3 regions of the Nocardia sp. PE-7 genome follow, and region 3 is predicted to be linked to each of the others. Evidence: riboswitches for the same ligand, from Rfam matches in the RefSeq annotation. Region 3 holds a riboswitch; each other region holds the start of a gene.
The links. Region 3 has a riboswitch for S-adenosylmethionine ahead of QX204_RS02965 (bifunctional o-acetylhomoserine/o-acetylserine sulfhydrylase). Riboswitches for the same ligand answer to the same signal wherever they lie in the genome.
Positions count from the first base shown of each region.

Region 1: linked by a shared signal. The riboswitch ahead of QX204_RS33980 (aminotransferase class V-fold PLP-dependent enzyme) and the one ahead of QX204_RS02965 (bifunctional o-acetylhomoserine/o-acetylserine sulfhydrylase) in region 3 are both predicted to bind S-adenosylmethionine.
Region 2: linked by a shared signal. The riboswitch ahead of QX204_RS30570 (rhodanese-like domain-containing protein) and the one ahead of QX204_RS02965 (bifunctional o-acetylhomoserine/o-acetylserine sulfhydrylase) in region 3 are both predicted to bind S-adenosylmethionine.

Region 1 covers NZ_CP129614.1:7,278,928-7,286,234, reverse strand. Annotated here, with positions in the region: gene QX204_RS34010 (crotonase/enoyl-CoA hydratase family protein) at 1-477, opposite strand, end outside; gene QX204_RS34005 (YbaK/EbsC family protein) at 753-1,229, shown strand; gene QX204_RS34000 (flavin reductase family protein) at 1,402-1,869, shown strand; gene QX204_RS33995 (Uma2 family endonuclease) at 1,912-2,547, shown strand; gene QX204_RS33990 (hypothetical protein) at 2,586-2,825, shown strand; gene QX204_RS33985 (excalibur calcium-binding domain-containing protein) at 2,831-2,995, opposite strand; gene QX204_RS33980 (aminotransferase class V-fold PLP-dependent enzyme) at 3,608-4,921, opposite strand; SAM riboswitch class IV at 4,963-5,077, opposite strand; gene QX204_RS33975 (MarR family winged helix-turn-helix transcriptional regulator) at 5,304-5,738, shown strand; gene QX204_RS33970 (Pls/PosA family non-ribosomal peptide synthetase) at 5,895-7,307, shown strand, end outside.
Region 2 covers NZ_CP129614.1:6,524,126-6,531,432, reverse strand. Annotated here, with positions in the region: gene QX204_RS30600 (CaiB/BaiF CoA transferase family protein) at 1-479, opposite strand, end outside; gene QX204_RS30595 (DUF456 domain-containing protein) at 608-1,090, shown strand; gene QX204_RS30590 (amidohydrolase family protein) at 1,092-1,940, opposite strand; gene QX204_RS30585 (FAD-dependent oxidoreductase) at 1,977-3,365, opposite strand; gene QX204_RS30580 (RNA-guided endonuclease InsQ/TnpB family protein) at 3,557-4,780, opposite strand; gene QX204_RS30575 (Rv0361 family membrane protein) at 4,953-5,369, shown strand; SAM riboswitch class IV at 5,415-5,534, shown strand; gene QX204_RS30570 (rhodanese-like domain-containing protein) at 5,552-5,968, shown strand; gene QX204_RS30565 (O-succinylhomoserine sulfhydrylase) at 5,979-7,187, shown strand; gene QX204_RS30560 (STM3941 family protein) at 7,240-7,307, shown strand, end outside.
Region 3 covers NZ_CP129614.1:647,285-654,591, forward strand. Annotated here, with positions in the region: gene QX204_RS02930 (DUF4349 domain-containing protein) at 1-503, shown strand, start outside; gene QX204_RS02935 (DUF167 domain-containing protein) at 463-687, shown strand; gene QX204_RS02940 (tRNA (cytidine(34)-2'-O)-methyltransferase) at 788-1,252, opposite strand; gene QX204_RS02945 (DUF3017 domain-containing protein) at 1,317-1,643, shown strand; gene QX204_RS02950 (oxygenase MpaB family protein) at 1,645-2,592, opposite strand; gene QX204_RS02955 (TetR/AcrR family transcriptional regulator) at 2,733-3,368, shown strand; gene QX204_RS02960 (homoserine O-acetyltransferase MetX) at 3,372-4,517, opposite strand; gene QX204_RS02965 (bifunctional o-acetylhomoserine/o-acetylserine sulfhydrylase) at 4,514-5,830, opposite strand; SAM riboswitch class IV at 5,913-6,023, opposite strand; gene QX204_RS02970 (TetR family transcriptional regulator) at 6,088-6,810, opposite strand; gene QX204_RS02975 (MFS transporter) at 6,945-7,307, shown strand, end outside.

The DNA.
Region 1 (7,307 bases), 660 kb from region 3:
CTGCAGCGAACCGATGTCGGCGACGATCGCCACCTTCGCCTCACGCAGGCTGAACTTCGCGTCCTCGCTGGCCAGCCGGATATCGGCCGCGGCGATCAGATCGAGGCCACCGCCGATGCACCAACCCGACACCGCCGCGATCACCGGCTTGGTGCACTCGGCCAGCGCCGTCACCGAGGCCTGCATCCGGCGGACCTCCTTGAGGAACTCCGTGCGCGGCGCCGCCTTCGCGTCGTCGGCCAGGACCGGCGCCAGCGTTCCCGCCGTCGCGGCCAGGTCGAGACCGAACGAGAAATGCTTGCCCGATCCCGTGACGACCACAGCCCGCACCTGCGGATCGGCGTCGAGCTCGGCGAAGACCTCCGGCAGCTCACGCCAGAAGTCGGGTCCCATCGCATTGCCCTTACCCGGCCCGATCAACGTCACCTGGGCAACGTTGTCGGCGATCTCGACGGCAAAAGCCTTCCATTCACTCATGCCCCGATTATTGCCACCACGCCAACACGCCGCCCACTCAGCCCCGACCCCCGACCCCTAGGGAGGGGCCGGACGCGCAGCGGCCGGGTTCGCGGCCGTCCCGTCGATCAGGTGCCGTTGCGTAGGCGACGAAGGAGCAAGCAACGGCACCTGATCGACGGGACCGGCAGGGCCGCGAACTCGAGCACGCCAGTGCTCCAGTTACACAGCGAACTCGAGCACGCCAGTGCTCCAGTTACACAGCGTATTTCCCGCAATCGACCTACTCTGGGAGTATGCGCAGGTCGTCATTGCCGCCGGTCGCATGCCGGGTCGCGGAAACTCTCATCGCCCGCGGGCACCACGGCGTCATCGTCTGCCCCGAGACGCCGTCGCTCACCGCGGCCGACGCCGCCCGCGCGATGGGCGTCCATCCCACCGCGATCCTCACCGCCCAGGTCTTCCTCCTCGACGACGACCCGGTCCTGCTGCTGGTAGCCGACCACCACCACGTCGACCTCGTCCGCACCGGCAAACGCCTCGAAGGCGCCCTCACCCGCGCCCCCGCGGCCCTGGTGGAACGCATCACCGGCCAACCCATCGACGGCACGGCCCCCCTCGGCCACCCCACCAATCTCCCCACCTGGGTAGACACCGCCCTGGCCGCCCACCCCGAAGTCTGGGCCGCGGGTGGCCATCCGAACACCTTGTTCCGCACCAACTTCCGCGAATTGGTCCGCATCACAGCGGGCCTGCCGATCGACATCGACTGAATTCGGGTTCCGATCCCGACCGGTGATGTGGATCAAACGGACACAGTGGACGTGAGGGCACTCCCTGGGCGGGCGTAAGTTGGGGGCGGTGGGCGATGTGCAACCTTCTGAGACCGGCCTGGTGGTTCCCGATGATCTGAGCGGGATAACGGCTGAGCAATATCGGGGCTCTATGCGGCACTATCCGGCCGGCGTCACGGTGGTGACGCTCGGAGCCGAGAGTGGACCGGTGGGGTTCACGGCCACCTCGTTCGCCTCGCTGTCACTGGAACCGCCCCTGGTTTCGTTCAACATCGCGCACACGTCATCGAGCATCGACGCGTTGCGAGCCGCGGACTCGGTGGTGATCCATTTCCTCGGCGAACACCAACAGCACCTGGCCCACCGCTTCTCCCGCACCGCAGCCGACCGCTTCACCGACCGCGCCCTCTGGACCACCCTCGACACCGGCGAACCAGTCCTGCACGGCACCCCCATCTGGCTGCGCACCACCCTCCACAAACTCATCGACCTGGGCGACCACACCCTCGCCGTCGGCCTGGTGACCCGAGTCCACGACCAAACCGAAGAGTCCCCCTCCGCCGCACCGCTGCTGTACTACAACGGCAGATACCACCGCCCCACCCCGCTCGACACCTGATCAGACCGTCTACCTCAGCCTGCTACAGCTAGTGTTGGTCCGGTGAGCGAGGCATACGACTGGTCGTGGTTGCGCGCCGGTGTTCCGGGCATCGACCTGGACACATACTTGGCACTGCCGGAAGACCTCTCTCGGGTGATCGAGGTCAAAGACGGCCTGCTGGTGCACTGCGACTCGCCCTCGCCGAATCACATCGCCATCGCCGACGTGATCAAACAGTCCCTCCGGGAAGCCATCCGGAAACGCACCACCGGGCAACCATGCCTGAAGGCCAGCGGCGAACTGGACATGCTGGTCTCCGAGGTTCCCTTCAACTTCCGCCGCCCCGACGCCATCGTGTACCGCAGTATCGAAGACCCCCGCGACAAATGGAAAACCAAGCCGACAGCAGGCGACACCCTGCTGGTCGTCGAAGTGGTTTCACCAGCGACAGTTACCGCCGATTGTGTGGACAAACGAGCGGAATACGCACGCCTGGGAATCGAGCAGTACTGGATAGTCCGCATGGAGAACAACGACGGCCGTGTGAAGTCCATCGAGATCCTCCGTCTCAATACCGCAGGCGTCTACGTCTCCACCGAAACCCGCTTCAGATCCCACAGCCCCACCGCGATCGCGATCACCGATCCGCTCGACGTCACCATCACCTGGGATGCCCTCGACGCGGATCTCGACTGATACCTGAGCGGAAACTTGTCTCCATGAGTGAGTTTCGGGTGACCGGCGTCTTCCCGGTCAGTTTCAGACCGGACCCGTTCGTCGTCGGCCACGCGATCGGCGATTTCGACGTCGGCAGCGCTGTCGAGCTTCGGCGGGCGGGCGAGGTCATCGCCCATGGAGTCCTTCGGGCGCTCGAGATCCATCGCTCCCCGAAAGGCGAATTCTCACTGACCTTCTCGGATGAGATTTCCCATCATGTCCGCGTCGGGGACGTCATTCGTTCGATGGATACCTGATCGCCCTATTCGCAGGCCACGCCATCCTTGTTCCGGTCGAGCTCTGGTCGGTAACCGGGTTCACCAATGTGGATCGGGGCGGCACCGGCGGCCCTGGCTGCCTCACAGTTCTTGTAATAGGCGCTCGCAGGAGTTTGTGGCGCAGTCGCACCAGCCCTCGGAGTTGGCACTTCCAGTGTGGTGGTAGGCAGCGGGACATCTGCAGGCGGCGGCAGCTGGATAGTCGTTGTCGGGACGATCGGAAGATCAACGGTGGTAGTCGGCGCGATTAACGGCGGGATCGAAACTGTCGATGCCACCGCAGAAGTGGTAGTGGTCGAAGCGTTCGCGGTCGTTGATGGCTGGGTGGTTCGGCTTGACGAGGAGGTGGTCGTCTGCGGTTCTGGCGACGAATTGTCTTCGGCGAGAGTGCCGATCACAGATAGGCCGACTACACCCCCCACACCGATCCCGACCACCAAAGGCCAGCGACGCTTCTTTGCCCGCTGCCTCGGCGGACGAGCCCATGGATCAGATGGCTGAATCGGTCCAGTCACGGTTCCCCTAAGGATTCGGACTATCTCCGCGGCTTCATCGCGACGGATCCGACTCCCGTTCCCCGATCCACCAGTGGTCAACCGCAAGATTACTCGACCTGGATTCGCCAACTATCCCGGCCGCCGATACACCATTTCCCTCTCCCCAAACGGGTGCCGCGACCGACGCAATCGCGCGATCCGCCCCTTTTCGATACGTGTTCCCACTGGTGAGGCCTGATCGCACGACCACGGTGGGTCTTGCATTCAGCCGATCAGGCAGGGGGCCGCGCCGTCGGGGGAAGCGGTGAGGGGGCGAGTTTCGGGGGTGGGGTTCCAGTGGCCGTCGGTGACGGCGTATTCCCAGGTGGGGCCGTTGGTGACCAACGTGGAGACCGCTTCGATCAGGCGGTCTACGTCGGCGGCCGTGGTGCCGAGGCCGATGCTGGCGCGGAGAGCGGCATCGAGACCGAGGCTCGCGAGCAGCGGGTGGGCGCAGAAACGGCCGTCGCGGACGCCGATGGCGTGTTCGGCGGAGAGGTAGGCGGCGACCTTACCGGGGGCGTGGTCGGCGACGGTGAAAGCGACGATGCCGACGCAATCGGGGCTGTCGGACCAGATGCTGACCAGGTCGACGCCTGCGATCGCGGACAAACCGTCGCGCAGACGGTCCGCCAGAAAGCGTTCGTGCGCAACGAGTTCGGCGGGGTCGATCGCGGCGAGCGCGTCGCACGCGGCGGCAATAGCGGCCGCGCCCAGAACATTCGGCGAACCGGCCTCGTGCCGCTGCGGCGCGCAAGCCCATTCGACCTCCGACACACCGACACTGCGCACCGCACCGCCGCCCGCCAGGTACGGCTCACCCTGGTCCAGCCAGTCGCGTCGGCCGACCAGCACGCCCGAACCGAACGGCGCGTACAGCTTGTGCCCGGAGAAGGCGAGATAGTCGATCCCGCTCTCGCGCAGGGAGATCCGCCGATGGGGGGCCAGCTGCGCGGCATCGACGAGGATGCGCGCACCGCACAGGTGAGCGATGGTCGCGAGGCGCTCCAGCGGCAGCACCTCACCGGTGACATTGGAGGCCCCGGTCACCGCGAGCAGCGCGGCGGGCTTGCTGCACAGCTCGGCGACGACTCGCTGAATCGTCTCCTCGACGGTGGCGGCGGCCCGCACCACCCGGCGACCGTGCGCGGTCCACGGCAGGAAGTTGGCGTGGTGCTCGATATCGAGCACCACGGTCTCCCCCGGCACGCATCCGGCCAGCAGGTTCAGCGAATCGGTGGTGTTGCGGGTGAACACGACGACCTGGTCGTCGTCGGCGTCGAGGAACCGGGCGACCGCGCCACGGGAAGCCTCGTAGCACTCGGTCGAGATCCGCGAGGCGTAGCCCGCACCCCGGTGCACGCTGGCGTAGTACGGCAGCAACTGCGAAATACGGTCGGTGACCTGCTTCAATGCCGGCGCACTCGCGGCGTAGTCGAAGTTGGCGTAGGAGCTGGTGCCGCCTTGAACGAGCGGAACCCGCAGGTCGGCACCGGAAACGGCGGCGATGGCACAGGTGGGGTCGATTACAGCAGTCATGACGAAATCCCGTCGGCTCAGGGACCCGCTCCAAAAGAGGTGGCCCGCGCTTGCCGCGCCCAATTCGGACGTCGGCCTGGTCGTCACCCGGAGCACCCCACCGCGGAGGAGGGTTGCCGACCAGCAAGCCGGGGCTGAACGCTGGTACTCGTGACCTGAAATGAGAGTGACAGACGACCGCCGGACCTGTCAACCACCTTTCGTCGACCGCGCGCCGAGTCGCCGCCCTCTAGACCCGACACGCCGAGTTAGCCGCACGCTGACGCGATTCGCAGGATTGCCCGGAGTTGCCTGCTCACACCCATTTCTCAACCATCTACACACCCCATGGTGGAGTAACCGAATGATTGGGAACCTCCACCATTTGCTAGAGTTCCCTCTCATGTCCACGAACACGAACTCCGTCCGCGGCCTGCCGCGCTACCCGGTGTACGCGCTCGGACGGCTCACCAAGGCGCTGCACGCCGAGATCGACGTCCCGTTGCGCGATCATTGGGTGCTCACCTTCATCTCCGAGAACGCCGACCTGACGCAGAAGAAAGTGGGCGACGCGCTCGGTATCGACCGCAGTGAAGTCGTCCGCCTGATAGACGCGCTGGAACGCGCCGAACTGGTCGAACGCACCCGCGACGGCAAGGATCGCCGCAAATACCGGCTGCGGATCACCGAGGCGGGGCGCAAGCAGTGCAAACGCACCGACAAGCTGATCGCCGAGGCCACCGCGCGCGTGCTGGGACGCCTGGACGAAGAAGAACAACGGACGCTGCACCGGCTGGCGATCACCGCCCTCGGCGAGATGCCGGAATCGCCGTCGTGAACAGCGCCGACGGCACGCGCTTCCCTGCCGTCCGGCAATACCCGCACCGAGTACCGTTGGCATCTGGTGACCATCCCGTTTGCCCTCCGGTAACCCGTTCATGAAACAACAGACACCACCGATGGGGGTCAACCGATGAGAGGTGGACTGAGCACGATGCTCGAGCCACGCACTGAGGTAGCGGCGGTTCTTCGCGACCCGCTGCTGCGCGCCGATCTCGCCGCACCGCCGCGCACCCTGGTCGACATCCTGACCAGCACCGCCCTCGCCCACCCTGACGCACCGGCCGTCGACGACGGCACCGTCGTGCTCAGCTACATGGAACTGATCGCCGCGATCGAGGCCAGGATGGCCGAGCTCACCGAGGCGGGCGTGCGACCGGGCGACCGGGTGGGCGTACGGATGCCGTCGGGCAGCGCCGAGCTCTACGTGACGATTCTGGCCGTGCTCTACTGCGGCGCGGCCTACGTGCCCGTCGACGCCGACGACCCGCAGGAGCGAGCCAAACTCGTCTTCGGCGAGGCGCGGGTGAGCGCGATCGCCACCGGCGACGGCATCGAGTCGGCCACCACGGCTACGGGCGAACACGACTGGAACACCCTGCCCACCCCCGCCGACGACGCGTGGATCATCTTCACCTCCGGCTCCACCGGCACCCCCAAGGGCGTGGCGGTCACCCATCGCAACGCCGCCGCCTTCGTCGACGCCGAAGCCCGCCTGTTCCTGCAGAAGGCCCCGATCAGTCCCGGCGACCGCGTGCTGGCCGGACTCTCGGTGGCCTTCGACGCCTCCTGCGAGGAAATGTGGCTGGCCTGGCGCAACGGCGCCTGCCTCGTCCCCGCCCCGCGCGACCTGGTGCGCACCGGCGCCGACCTCGGCCCGTGGTTGATGCGCCGCGAGATCAGCATCGTCTCCACGGTGCCCACGCTGGCCGCGACCTGGCCCGCCGAAGCGCTGGAATCGGTGCGGCTGTTGATCTTCGGCGGCGAAGCGGTGCCCCCGGAACTGGCCGAACGGCTCGCCGGCGCCGACCGCGAAGTGTGGAACACCTACGGCCCCACCGAGGCGACCGTCGTCGCCTGCGCCGCCCTGCTCACCGGCGAGATGCCCGTTCGGATCGGCCTGCCCCTCGACGGCTGGGATCTGGCTGTCGTCGACCCCCAGGGCAACCCGGTGGCCGAAGGCGAGACCGGTGAACTCGTGATCGGCGGCGTCGGTCTCGCCCGCTATCTCGATCCCGCCAAGGACGCCGAGAAGTACGCCCCGCTGCCCTCGCTCGGCTGGGAACGCGCTTATCGCAGTGGCGATTTGGTCCGCAACGACTACCAGGGCCTGATCTTCCTCGGCCGCGCCGACGACCAGATCAAGATCGGCGGCCGTCGCATCGAGCTCGGCGAGCTCGACAATGCGCTACAGCACCTGCCCGGTGTCAGCGGTGCTGCTGCCGCGATCCGAACCACCAAGGCGGGCAACAAGATCCTCGTCGGCTACCTCACCGGCGCCGGTCCCGATTTCGACGTGAAGAAGGCCAGAGAGATTCTGGCCGAACAACTTCCGGCGCCGCTGGTG
Region 2 (7,307 bases), 1.4 Mb from region 3:
ATGTTCAGCGGCGGTACCGGCCGCTCGCCCTTGCGCCCGATGGCATTGAGCACGCCGGTGAGCGAGATGTAGTTGATGTCGTGACCCGCGCGATCGGCGAGTGGGCCGTGCTGGCCCCAGCCGGTCATCCGGCCGTACACCAGGCGCGGATTGCGGGCCAGTACATCGTCGGGCCCGAGGCCCATGCGCTCGGTGACGCCGGGACGGAAGCCCTCGAGCAGCACGTCGGCCTTCTCGACCAGGTCGAGGATCTTGGCGACGTCGGCGGGGTCCTTCAGATTCGCCTCGACGATCGTTCGCCCACGCCACTGCGGGCGCTCCATGAAGCCGGGCAGCTGATTCGGGCGCTGCACGCGCACCACGTCGGCGCCGAGGTCGGCCAGTAGTAGCGCGGCGTGCGGGCCAGGCCCGATGCCTGCCAACTCGATGACCTTGATGCCCGCAAGGGGCCCCTGCTTGGCGGTGGACTCCGTGCTCACGCGGTGACCTCAGTTCGTTGTCGAACGGTATTGACACATTGACAATAGCGCTGGGGTGGCGGCTCGGGTAGAGCATGGGCGAGAATTCGCACGAGCGCGACTCGGCGCGGCAACGGGAGGACCCGGTAGTGGGCGTGTGGGGTGAGGTCCTTGTCGGCCTCGTCATTCTGGTCGGCATCGTCGGCGTGATCGTTCCGATTCTGCCGGGGGTGATCCTCATCTTCGCGGCGATCGCGGTGTGGGCGTTCATGACCGGCGGCGCGACGGCCTGGACGGTGCTCGCGGTCGCGACCGTCGCGCTGGTGCTCTCCGGCGTCGTGAAGTACACCTGGCCGGGAAAGCGGATGCGCGAAGCCGGGGTGTCGAACCGTGCGCTGCTGGTCGGTGGGGTGCTCGGCATCGTCGGCTTCTTCGTGATCCCGATCGTCGGCCTGTTCATCGGCTTCGTGCTCGGCGTCTACCTGGCCGAGCTGTACCGCTTGAAGACCAACGACCTGGCGTGGCCCGCGACGATGCACGCGCTCAAGGGCGTCGGCCTGTCGATGCTGGTCGAGCTGTTCGGCGCGCTGATCGCCGCCGGCGTATGGCTCACCGGCGCGATGGTGAGCTGACCTATTCGATCACCGGCAGCGGGCGGGTGTGCTCGTCCGCGCCGGGCAGTTGGTTGCGCGGGATCGGGATGGTCGGGTTCTCGGCGCGCGGGAGCGGCACCGGCTCGCGGCGCACCGCGGGCAGCCGGTAGAACTCGCGGGCGTTGTCCTCGAGTACCGCGTGCATATCCGCGCCCACCACCTGGCAGATCAGGTCCACATCGCGCTCCTCGAACGGCCTGCCGGCGCGCGTGCCGGGCAGATCGCTGCCGAACATCAACGCACCCGGGTTGACCGTGTGGATGCGGCGCAGGGTCTCGGCCACATCCATCTCGACCCGCCCGAATCCGGTCGCCTTCACCCTCGCGCCGCGGTCGACCAGGTCGAGCAGGTACGGCAGACCCTCCTCGGACATGCCGAGATGGTCGATCGAGAGCGCGGGCAGCTTCGAGATCACCGGTTGCAGCGAGGCCAACATCTGACCGTCGATGTAGAGCTCGACGTGCCAACCCGCCAGTTCGTGCGCGCGCAACGCCTGCAACGTCATCTCGGTGATGTCGGCGGCGGCGCGCTTGAGATTGAACCGCAGGGCTCGCACGCCGGCTCGGTCCAGCTCGAGGATCTCGTCGTCGGTGGCATCGAGATCGAGTCGGGTCACGCCGACCCAGTCGGGACCGAGCGCGGACAGTGCTGCCTTCAGGTACGTCTGATCAGCGCCTTGGAAAGACGCGCTGACGACAGCACCGCCGCGAACCTCGAAGTGCGCCATACGCTTTCGATAATCATCGATCACGTAGGGCTCGGGGAGATAGCCTTCGTTCTCGATCAGCGGAAACCGCGGATCGATGATGTGGACGTGGGCATCGAACACTTGTACAGAATGCCCTATCTCGGGAACGGCGGCAGCTCAGGCCTTGTTGGGCTCGGACGCGCGGAGCATGTCCTCGCGCTCGACGACCTTCACGCGCTCACGGCCTTCGGGTTCGCCGAGGGCGCGCTCGTGGGCGTCGAGGCGGTACCAGCCCGCCCAGGTGGTGAACGGAATGCCCTTGCCCTCGAGGAACTCGGTGACGGCGTCGAGCTCGGGCTTCGGCGCGGGGGCGAAGCCCTTGGCGTCGTCGAGCAGGCAGGCGATGGTCTCGTTGGCGTCGCCCTTGGTGTGGCCGATGAGGCCGACCGGGCCGCGCTTGATCCAGCCGGTCACGTAGGTGGCGGGCATGAAGCGGGCGTCGCCTTCGGCGGTGTCGTCGGAGATCACGCGACCGGCCTCGTTGGGCACCGTGCCCGCCTGATCGTCGAACGGCAGCTGGGTGACGTTCTGCGAGAGGTAGCCGACGGCGCGGTACACGGCCTGGATGTCCCAGTCGGTGAAGTTGCCGGTGCCCTTGACGTTGCCGGTGCCGTCGAGCTGGGTGCGTTCGGTCTTCAGGCCCACGACCTTGCCGTCGGCGCCGATGATCTCCGAGGGCGACTCGAAGAAGTGCAGGAACAGCTTGTGCGGGCGGTCGCCGTGATCGCGGATGGCCCACTGCTCCAAGGTGTTGGCGACCATGTCGACCTGCTTGGAGTTACGGCGCGCGGCTTCGGAGCCCTCGTCGTAGTCGATGTCCTCGGGGTTGACGATGACCTCGATCGTCGGCGAGTGATCCAGTTCGCGCAGCTCGAGGGGCGTGAACTTGGCCTGCGCGGGGCCGCGACGACCGAACACGTGGACCTCGAGGGCCTTGTTGCCCTTGAGTCCCTCGTAGACGTTCGGCGGGATCTCGGTCGGCAGCAGTTCGTCACCGGTCTTGGCGAGCACGCGCGCGACGTCGAGAGCGACGTTGCCGACGCCGAGCACGGCGACCTTCTCGGCCTCGAGGGGCCACGAACGCGGGACGTCGGGGTGGCCGTCGTACCAGGACACGAAGTCGGCGGCACCGTAGGAGCCGTCGAGGTCGATGCCGGGGATGGCCAGGGCGCGGTCGGCGTTGGCGCCGGTGGAGAAGATGACCGCGTCGTAGAACTGGCGCAGGTCGTCGAGGGTGATGTCGGTGCCGTAGTCGATGTTGCCGAGCAGGCGGACCTGGTCCTTGTCGAGGACCTTGTGCAGGGCGGTGATGATGCCCTTGATGCGCGGGTGGTCGGGGGCGACGCCGTAGCGGATCAGGCCGAAGGGCGCGGGCATGCGCTCGTAGAGGTCGATGCTCACGTCGGCATCGGACTTCATCAACGCGTCGGCGGCGTAGATACCGGCCGGTCCCGCACCCACGATCGCAATGCGAAGTGGGCGAGTCGCTGCACTCTGTTCGGTCATTTCTACGCGCACCCTTTGGTCGAGAACTGATTTGACGGCGTCAACTTAGCTTAGGCTAAGTCGCCGTTTCGGCTTACCGGCAGCTGCCGAGTTGCGGCAGCAGGCCGCAATCACGTGTGATTCTAGCTGCGACGCATATGGCATCCAGGGGCGCGGTGTGGCTGCCCGCACGGTTGTTTTTCCTGTCAGGATTACAGCTTGACATCGTCCTGGCCATGAAGAACCGGGATCCCCACCCTCGCGGGTCGGGTTTTCTGCTTCATCGACGACTGCCCGCCCGGAGGGTTCCGTTGAGGTCTCACACCATCTCCACAGACTGTCACCGCCAGCCCGGCGGCCAAAATATTCTTCGCGGCGTTCACATCCCGATCATGTCGGACACCGCAACCACACACCCATCCACGCACCTCGAGCGGCATCTTGTTCCGCAGGACACCACACGCCGAGCACAGCTTCGACGAGGGATACCAGCGATCTATTGCAACCACTTCGCGGCCGTACCAGTTGGCTTTGTACTCCAGCATCGACCGGAAATTCGACCACGACGCATCCGAGATCGCTCGCGCGAGCGAGTGATCTCGGATCATGTTGCGGACGGTCAAGTCCTCGATCACGAGCGTTTGGTTCTCACGCACGAGCCGAGTAGTGATCTTGTGCAGGTAGTCGCGTCTGCGGTCGGCGATGCGAGCGTGGACGCGAGCGACTTTGCGCCGAGCCTTGGCTCGGTTGGCTGAGCCCTTCTCCTTGCGGGACAAGTTGCGCTGAGCTTTCGCCAATCGGGCACGGTCAGCGCGTTCGTGGCGCGGGTTGGTGATCTTCTCGCCGCTCGACAGGGTGAGCAAATGAGTCAGCCCGGCGTCGATCCCGACCGTCTGATCGGTGCGAGGCAGCGATCCCACCGTGGGGTCCTCGCACAGCAAGGACACGAACCAGCGCCCGGCCGCGTCTCGCGACACCGTCACCGAGGAGGGATCGCCGGGCAGCCCGCGCGACCAGACGATATCGAGCGGTTCGCTCATCTTCGCCAAGGTCAGTTTCCCGTTACTCCATCGGAACCCTGACCGGGTGTACTCGGCACTGGGCCTGGACTTCTTACGGGATTTGAAGCGCGGATACCTCGCCCGTTTGGCCCAAAAGCTGGCGAACGCGGCTTGCAGGTGCCGCAACGACTGCTGCAACGGCACCGACGAAACCTCACCTAAGTAGGCGAGGTCTTCGCCGCGTTTCCATTCGGTCAGCATCGCCGACGTGGCGTTGTAGTTGACCCGCTCGCCCCGCTGCCACGCGGCAGTCCGGGCTTCGAGCGCGAGGTTGTATACCTTGCGTACACATCCGAAGGTTCGTTCCAACTCAGCGGCTTGCTCCGGGGTCGGGCGAAACCGGTACTTGAAAGCCCGCTTCACCACCTCGCTCATGCCTCACAAATTAACATGCTTGTTCGTAAACTGACTTTCCGAAAGGAGGAGTAGCGCTGGGCGCGCCAGGCATCAACTTGTCGTGCTCCTGCCGGTCATGGATGACCGCGCTTCCGCGCTACGGCACCCAATGAACGAGGAGCAAACAGGCTCGGATGACCAGCCCGTAGTGGTGGATCAGACCGACAAGCGTTCCATCGTCCCGTTCGTCGCGGCCGCGGTGATCGCGATCATCGTGCTCATCGGCATCGTGGCGGGCGGACTGCTCTCGCCCGCTGAGAAAAATGTCACAGAGGCCGACCGTCTCGCGGCCGCCGTCACCAACTATATCGACGCCCGCTCGCGCAGCGACCTGCGTCCACCGACCGGTGTGGCCTGCCCCGGCTTCGACGAAGAGTCCTCCGGCCTCGGTGAACGGCTGGGTGGCCCGAAATCGGCTGTCACGATCGACGGCAAGGGTTTCGAGAACGCGACCGTGAACGGCGACCGCGCGAAAATCGACGCGACCGTGGTGGTCGACGGCAAACCGGCCACGATCAACTGGAAACTGACCAGCGTCGACGGCGCGTGGCTGGTGTGCACTTTCTGAATCGTTTGACACGGTGACCTGTGCCGAGGCAATCTCAGATCGCAAGGTCATGAGTGCCAGCGTCAAGCCCCGGCTCGCTGGTCGGCAACCCTCCTCCGCGGTGGGGTGCTCCGGGTGACGACCTGGCCGTGTGTTCGGGGACTTCCGGCACGGCAAGAGCGGATTCACGCAGGAGGATCGACATGACTTACGCCGGCGACATCACCCCTGAGAAGGCGTGGGAGCTGCTCACCGAGCACCCCGGCGCCGTCCTGATCGACGTGCGCACCGAAGGCGAGTGGGCGAACATCGGCATCCCCGACACCAGCTCCATCGAACGCCCGGCCCATTTCATCGAATGGGTCGACGGCACCGGCACGCGCAACCCGGAGTTCGGCGTGCAGCTGGAGAAGGCACTCGCCGGTCGCCCCGACGACGCACCGGTGGTGTTCCTGTGTCGCTCCGGTCAGCGTTCCGCGCACGCGGCGAACCTGGCGACGGCGGCGGGCGTGGCACCGTCCTACAACGTGCTCGACGGTTTCGAAGGTGGTCCCGACGCGTTCGGTCAGCGCGGCAGCACCGGTTGGCGCGCGGTCGGCCTGCCGTGGCGTCAGGCATAAGGAGAAAAGCATGATCACCGGTGGTTCGTTCGACAAGCCACTGCCAGAGGGCGTCGGTCCGGGCACGCTCGGCGTGCGCGGTGGCCTGCGCCGTTCCGGTTTCGACGAGACGTCCGAGGCGCTGTATCTGACCTCGGGTTTCGTCTACGAGAACGCCGAAGCCGCCGAAGCCGCGTTCACCGGCGACGTCGAGCACTTCGTCTACTCCCGCTTCGGCAACCCGACCGTGGCGATGTTCGAGGAACGCATCCGCCTGCTCGACGGCGCCGAAGCGGCCTTCGCGACCGCATCCGGCATGTCGGCGGTGTTCACCGCGCTCGGCGCGCTGCTGAAGGCGGGCGACCGTCTCGTCGCCGCCCGCAGCCTGTTCGGTTCCTGTTTCGTGGTCTGCAACGAGATCCTCCCGCGCTGGGGCATCGAAACCGTCTTCGTCGACGGTGACGACCTCGACCAGTGGGAACAGGCTCTCTCCGTCCCCACCCAGGCCGTCTTCTTCGAGACCCCCGCCAACCCGATGCAGACCCTCGTCGACGTCCGCAAGGTCACCGAGCTCGCCCACGCCGCGGGCGCGAAGGTGGTGCTGGACAACGTCTTCGCCACCCCCCTGCTCCAGCGCGGCTTCGAGCTCGGCGCCGATGTGGTCGTCTACTCCGGCACCAAGCACATCGACGGCCAGGGCCGCGTCCTCGGCGGCGCCATCCTCGGCGCCAAGGACTACATCGACGGCCCCGTCAAAACCCTGATGCGCCACACGGGCCCGGCCCTGAGCCCCTTCAACGCCTGGACCTTGCTCAAAGGCCTGGAAACCATGCCGTTGCGCGTCCGCCACTCCACCGAGTCGGCCCTGCGAGTGGCCGAGTTCCTGGAGACCAAGAACTCGATCGACTGGGTGAAATACCCCTTCCTGGAATCACATCCACAGCACGCCCTCGCCAAGGAACAGATGACCGGCGGCGGCACAGTCGTCACCTTCGCCCTCAACGGCGACGACGGCAAGAAGCGAGCCTTCGAGGTCCTCAACCGCCTCCGCATCATCGACATCTCCAACAACCTCGGCGACGCCAAAACCATGATCACCCACCCCGCCACCACCACCCACCGAGCCATGGGCCCGGAAGGCCGTGCCTCGATCGGCTTGTCCGACGGCGTAGTCCGCATCTCGGTCGGCCTGGAAGACCTCGAGGATCTCCTCGGCGACCTCGACCACGCCCTGAGCTAGCTCCGGGTTCGACGACCAAAGCCGTTCGCTGTCAAGGATTTACACTGCGACCATGACTGCTGGGGGAGTCGCGCAGCCTGCGACGTTCTATTACCCGTCGATCCCGCGTTCGATGGCGAT
Region 3 (7,307 bases):
CCACCAACACCGCCGACCTGATCGCGGCGGAGGAGGCGCTGTCGAGCAGGCAGGGCGAACTCGACAGTCTCACCGCGCAGAAGCGCAGCCTCGACGATCAGGTGGCGCTGTCGACGCTCACCATCACGCTCACCGCCGACGACAAGAACGCACCCGGCGATCCGGACAACTTCTGGGACGGCATCGTCTCGGGCTGGCACTCGCTGATCGACTGGTTGCAGGACGCGATCGTCTTCGTCGGCAAGGCCGTGCCGTGGCTGGGCTTCCTCGCCGTGATCGGCGGATTGCTGTATGCCGCACTGCGATTGCTGCGCAGGCGCCGTACCGGGGCGCCTGCCACCACACCGGCGGTCCGAGCGACCACCGCACCGGCTGCCACGGCCCCAGCGGTCACCGCACCCGAGACCGCCACTCCCACAACCCGGGCCACCGAACCGACGGCGCCAGGGAAGGAGGCCCCCGGTGCCCACCGTGCGGGCGACGATCAAACCGAACAGCCGTAAAGGCCCGCTCGTCGAAACCGCCGACGACGGCACCCTCACCCTCTACGTCCGCGCCCCGGCCGTCGAAGGCAAGGCCAACAAGGCCGCGATCAAACTGCTCGCCGACCACTTCGGCGTAGCCAAGTCCGCCGTCCGGCTGACCGTCGCCCCCACCTCACGCTTCAAGCGCTTCGACATCGCCTGAGAGAGCCTGGACAGATGTTCACCAGGCCATCAGGGATTTTCGCTCTCGGGCGATGCCGCCATGGTGGCCTGCTGATCACGTGACCGAATAGGCCGTGGGGTCAGACCGCCCCCGGAAATCCCAGCTGGCGCCACGCTTCGTATACCGAGACCGCCGCGGCGTTCGACAGATTCATCGACCGTCGCCCCGGCAGCATCGGAATGCGGACCTGCTCGGTGATCTGGGGATCTGTCAGCACTTCCTCGGGCAGCCCCGTGGGCTCGGTGCCGAACAGCAGCGCGTCGTTGTCGTGATAGGCGATATCGGTGAAACGGGTGGTGGCCTGGGTGGTGAAGGCGAAGACGCGGCCGGGCCGGATCGCCGCGAACGCCGTGGCCAGGTCGGGATGCACGGTCACCACCGCGAGGTCGTGATAGTCCAGTCCGGCCCGGCGCAGCTTGGCCTCCGAGAGGTCGAAGCCGAGCGGTTCGATCAGGTGTAGCGCGCAGCCGGTCCCCGCGGCCAACCGGATCGCATTGCCGGTATTGGGCGGAATCACGGGCTCGTGAAAGATCAGGTGCAGCACAGCCGACCACTCTGTCATGCGCCACCCCGTCCGCGCGCAGGCGGTATCTGGAACAATCGGGCTCGTGAACGAGGCGGAGACGACCGGCAAGCACCGGGTCGCGCGGTTGAGCGCGGGGGAGCAGTACCTGCGCAGTCATCTGCCGATGACCGTGGTGACCGCGCTGATCGTGATCGCGGTCGGCTTCGTCGCCTGGGATCGGTGGCGTCGCGGCGCGCTGATCTTCGGCAGCGCCGCCCTGGTGGCCGCCGCGTTCCGGCTGTGCTTGCCGACCGTGCAGGTGGGCTTGCTCGCCGTACGCAGCCGCCCGTTCGACGTGGCCGCGCTGACCGCGCTCGGCAGCGCCATCGTCTTCCTGGCGGCCACCATCAACACCCTCGGCGTTTCCTAGTTCAGGCGGAGGTCCTGTCCCACAGGCTGTGGGTGCCGTTGCTGCCGTAGAGCGCGCGAGCATCGCTCGGGCTGATCGTCGCCGGGGTTCGCGGCGGTGCGGCGCCGGCGTGGGCGGCCAGGATCTGTCCGGTCATCTTCGCGACGTACGGGCTGGCCATGATCAGGCCACGGTTGTCGCGACGGGCGGCGGCCCAGACGAGTGCCTTGCCCGGGACGCGTACCGCGGCGTCGACGACGCGGGGCATGTCGAACCGGCCGAGTTCGCGCATCCAGGCGGGCAGCGTCGAGATCGTCGCCAGCGACAGCACCCGACCACCGGCCGCGAACGTCATGCCCTTGCTCACCGACGGCCACAGCAGGAAATGCATCGCCTCGACCGCCCGCTCGCTGACACACAACTGCGGCCGAACGCGCTCGAAGTACGCGCGCACCTCAGCCCGATCGCGCGGCACATCAGCGGGCTTGCAGGTCTGCAGCTCGGCGGCGATCACGCACTCGGCCCAGTACCGATCCTCTTCGGCGGGACTCAGCGGCCCCGGTCCGAACATCTCGTAGGCCTTGAGCACCGAATGCCACCCGGTGACATGGATCCACAGCTGGGAGTCGGGGTTGTTGGCGCTGTAGCGCTTGCCGCTGATCGGTTCGATACCCGTCATCGGCGCGTGCACCTTCATCAGGTGCTCGGCGGCCTGGATGGCGGTGCGGCCGTCACCCAGCGCGACCAGCAGGAAGTAGGACAGCGTGTGGTCGAGACGGGTAGCGGGATTGTCGTAGATCCCGTGTGAATCGGCGACCGCGGCGGTCAGGAACGGATCGAAGTGTTCGAGAGTGACCGCCCGCTGGAATCCGATCAGCGCGGTCGGCGCCGCCCACACCTTCCAGGTGGGGGAATCCGGCCCGAAGAAGCCGTGGTCGTCGCGACGGAGAGTCGACGCATCGAAAGCCATGGCACATGCCCCTTTGCAGTGCGAGGAATAATTGAATACAACACCACCGTAGCAATGGCTCGACGCGAATACAACGGTTGCGTAGGATTCGTGACGACAGGGTCGGCGGGTATCGTCGGCGAGCGAAAGGCAGGTGGGCGGTGACCTCGACCCAGGAGCAGCGACCTCGACGCCGCTATGCGCCGCGCCTGCCGCCGGAGCAGCGCCGCGCGCAACTTCTCGACGCCGCGTTCACGGTCCTGGGCCGGATGGAACTGCACGAGTTGAGCATGGAGGCCGTCGCGCAGGAGGCGGGCGTCGGAAAACCGGTGCTGTACACGGTGTTCAAGACCCGCGCCGAACTCGTCGAAGCGCTGCTGGAACGCGAACGGGAACGCGGACTGGATCAGATCGCCGACACGCTGCCCGAAGACCTGCTCGGCGCCGACCCCTTGGCCGCCGCCTCGGCGACCGTCGAAGCGTTCGTCGGTGTGGCACTGGCGAATCCGACCCGTTGGCGGCTGATCCTCGCCACCCCGGCGAGTGCGCCCGACGAATACCGTGCGGCGCTTCGTGCTTCGCGCGCCGAGATCTTGGAACGCGCGGAATCGCTTGTCCGCATGGGCATCTCCGTGCTGCCGCGATGGTCGGGCATGGATGCCGGGCTACTCGCGAACTCGACCCTCACCATCGCCGAGATGCTCGGTCGGCTGGGAGTCAGCGAGCCGGAAGAGTATCCGCGCGAACGCCTTCAGGCCTACGTCCGCTCGATCGTCGCCTTGCTGACAGGACCGTGAAGGTCAGCGGTTCTCCCGCGCGAGGCGCATCGTCTCGGTGAGCAACTTCGACACCGCGGCGGCCTCGGTGAGGAACCCGTCGTGCCCGTCGCGTGAATGCACGACCTCGAGCCCCGCGCAGCCGGGCAGACCTTCGGCCAGCTCGGCCTGAGTGTTGAGGGGGTACAGGCGATCCGAGTCGACCCCGCCGACCACGCACGGCACCGATGTCGAGGCCAGCGCGGCAGCGACGCCGCCGCGCCCGCGACCCACATCGTGGCGGTTCATGGCCTCGCTGAGCAGCACATAGGTGGCCGGATCGAACCGCTGGACCAGCTTGTCGGCCTGGTGCTCGAGGTAGCTCTGCACCGCGTAGCGCCCACCGGTCCACGGGTCTTCGTCGCCCTGGGGCTTGTTGGTGAAGCGGTGGTCGAGTTCGCCCTCGGTGCGGTAGGTCAGGTGCGCGATGCGCCGGGCCAGGCCCATGCCGGTCATCGGCGCGCGGCCGGTGCCGTGATAGTCGCCGCCCTGCCAGTCGGGATCGGCCGTGATGACGGCCATCTGAGTGGTCTGGGTGCCGATCTGATCGGCGGTGGCGCGGGCGCCGACGGCCAGCACGAGCGCGGCGCTGACCCGCTCCGGCAGGCCGATGATCCACTCGAGCACCCGCATGCCGCCCATCGAGCCGCCGACCACAGCGCCGAGCCGCTCGATCCCGAGCACCTCGAACAACTGTGCTTCGGCTTTCACCTGGTCACGGATATTCAGCTCGGGAAACCGTGCGCCCCAAGGCTTTCCGTCGGAGGCGAGCGAGGACGGGCCGGTGCTGCCCTTGCAGCCGCCCAGCACGTTGGTCGCGATCACACACCACTCGTCGGTGTCGATCGGCGCGCCGGGCCCGACCATGCCCTCCCACCAGCCGGGCGCCCCGTCGGGCCCACCGACGACATGGGAGTCGCCGGTGAGCGCGTGTTCGACGAGCACCACATTGTCCAGCGTGGGCGAGAGCTCGCCCCACCGTTGCACCGCCAGCCGCACATCGGGGACGACGGCGCCGTTCTCCAGCGCCACATCCCCGATGGCGACCACGCCGACGCGCCCGTCCGGCGGTGGCAGCAGGGCCACCCCGGTTCCGGGTCGGGCGATCGGCGATTCGGTGCTCACGGTCACGTCGTCGCCGCCGCGAACCCGGCCCGCAGATCGGCCAGAATGTCGTCGATTCCCTCGATGCCCACCGCGAGCCTGACCAGGCCGGGCGTGACGCCGGCCGCCAGCTGCTCTTCGGGCGTCAACTGCGAGTGCGTGGTCGACGCCGGGTGAATCACGAGTGAACGCACATCACCGATGTTAGCTACATGGCTGTGCAGGCTGAGCGCGTCCACGAACTTCTTGCCCGCGTCGACGCCGCCCGCCAGCTCGAATGCCACGATCGCGCCCGCACCCTTGGGCGCCAGCTCCTTGGCCCGCGCGTGCCAGGGCGAGGACTCGAGGCCCGCGTAGAACACCGCGTCGACGCCCGGCTGCTCGGCGACGAACTTCGCGACCGTCTCGGCATTGCTGACATGTCGCTCGACCCGCAGGCTCAAGGTCTCGATGCCCTGCGCGATGAGGAACGCGTTGAACGGCGACACCGCAGCGCCCAGATCGCGCAGCAACTGCACCCGCGCCTTGAGCGCGAACGCGGGCGCGCCCAGATCGGCGAACACCGCGCCGTGGTAGCTCGGATCGGGCTCGGTGAAGCCGGGGAAGCGCGCGTTGCCGTCGGCGTCGCGCACCGTCCAGTCGAACGCGCCGCCGTCGACGATCACGCCCGCCACGGCCGCGCCGTGCCCACCCAGGTACTTCGTCGCCGAATGCACGACGATGTCGGCGCCGTGGGCCAGCGGCTGGATCAGGTACGGGGTGGCGACGGTGTTGTCCACGATCAGCGGAATGCCGTTCGCGTGCGCGACACCGGCGATACCGGGGATGTCGAACACCGCGCTGCTCGGGTTGGCGATGGTCTCGCCGTAGAACGCCTTGGTGTTCGGCTGGATCGCGGCCTTCCACTGCTCGAGGTCATCGGGGTCCTCGACGAACGAGACCGTGATCCCCAGCTTGGGCAGCGAGTAGTGGAAGAGGTTGTAGGTGCCGCCGTAGAGGTGCGGGCTGGACACGATGTGGTCGCCCGCGCTCGCCAGGTTCAGGATCGCGTAGGTCTCCGCGGCCTGGCCCGAGGCCAGCAGCAGCGCCGCGACGCCGCCTTCGAGCGCGGCCACGCGCTGCTCCACCGCGTCCTGGGTGGGGTTCATGATCCGGGTGTAGATGTTGCCCGGCTCGGCGAGACCGAACAGCGCGGCGGCGTGATCGGTGTCGCGGAACGCGTACGAAGTGGTCTGGTAGATCGGCAGTGCGCGCGCGCCGGTGGCGGCGTCGGGTGCCTGGCCCGCGTGGACCTGCTTGGTCTCGAAGGACCAGTTCTCGGGCAGGGAAGAGTCAGTCATGTCGTGCTCCAAAGGGTGTCAGCCGGGGGGATCTCGTCAACTGGGTCGGATCGACTGGCAACAACACATGGGGGCCTCCTGCAGTGCGCGCTTGCCCTCGACTTTCGAGAGCCCGGTCATCACCCGGAGCACCCCACCGCAGCTGGAGGGTTGCCGACCAGCGAGCCGGGGCTTGGCGCTGGTACTCATGACCTTGCCGTCATGTTAACCGGAGATCTCCCGCGGGCGGAAACTTCCCCCGCATTTCCCGCCGAAGATCACTCGTCGGACGGTGTGCCGAAGCCTGGCGTGTCGTCCACCGGTGCGCCACAGACCTGCCGCAAGCCGTGGTAGGCGCGCAGCACGGCGTCGCGGGTGACCCGAACGGCTACCGCCGGTGATCCGCTCAGCAGTGCCTGTTCGGTATCGGCGACCGAGATATGGCAGAGCATCTGCCAGATGCCGGCCACCAGCTTCACCGTGAAGTCCTCCGGTGACGTGCCCATCCGTTGCGCGAGCTCGGTGCACACCGCGACGTTCTTCTTCTCGGCGTATTCCAGCGCGCGCGCGTTGACCGACTGGCTGGTGCGCATGATCCGCTGCATCTGCAGGAACTGGCGGATGAACCGGATGCCGTCCGCGTCCGCCTCGGCCTGGACCACCGTCAGGTAGGCGCCACACAGTGCCTGGAGTTCGTTGCCGGTGTTCGGCTGGGAGCGCAGCGCGACGGCGACGGAGGCCCCGAAGTCGTCGATCGGGGCCAGCACGATGTCTTCCTTGAGCGCGAAGTACCGGTTGACGGTGCGCGGGGACACGTCGGCGCCCGCGGCGATCTGCTCGACCGTCGTCGCGTCGAACCCTTGGCTGTCGCACAGCTCGAGCCCGACCGCCACGATCGCGGCCTTGGTCTGGAGCTTCTTGCGCTCGCGCAGGCCCAGCGGCGCGTCGGCAGCCGGTTCGGTCGTCCGGTCGGCGCTGATCGGAGTGGTCGAGTCCAGCATGCTCTCAGCCTACCGTGTCGGCGGCTTTATCTGTCCAAGTAGGCCAATTGGCGCATTCAGACATTTTTCTCTTGACGCCAATTGTCTCGGAGTGCCAGGATTGGTCCACGCCAATCGAGCGACGAGGAGTCCTGGTGACCGGCACCGAGGTATTGACGAAACATGTTGATCAACAACAGAATTCGATGCGATGGTGGGCGTTGGTCGTGCTCTCCGCCGCCCAGCTGATGGTGGTGCTCGACGCCACCGTGATCACGATCGCCCTGCCGTACGCCCAGCGTGACCTGGGGATCAGCGACGGCGACAAACAGTGGGCGCTCACCGCGTACACGCTCATCTTCGGCGGGCTGCTGCTGCTCGGCGGCCGGATGGCCGACTATCTGGGCCGACGCCGGATCTTCCTGGTCGGTCTGGTCGGCTTCGCCGCCGCGTCGGCGCTGGCGGGGCTCGCGCAGACCGGCCCGCAGTTGTTCATCGGCCGAGGTCTGCAGGGTGCG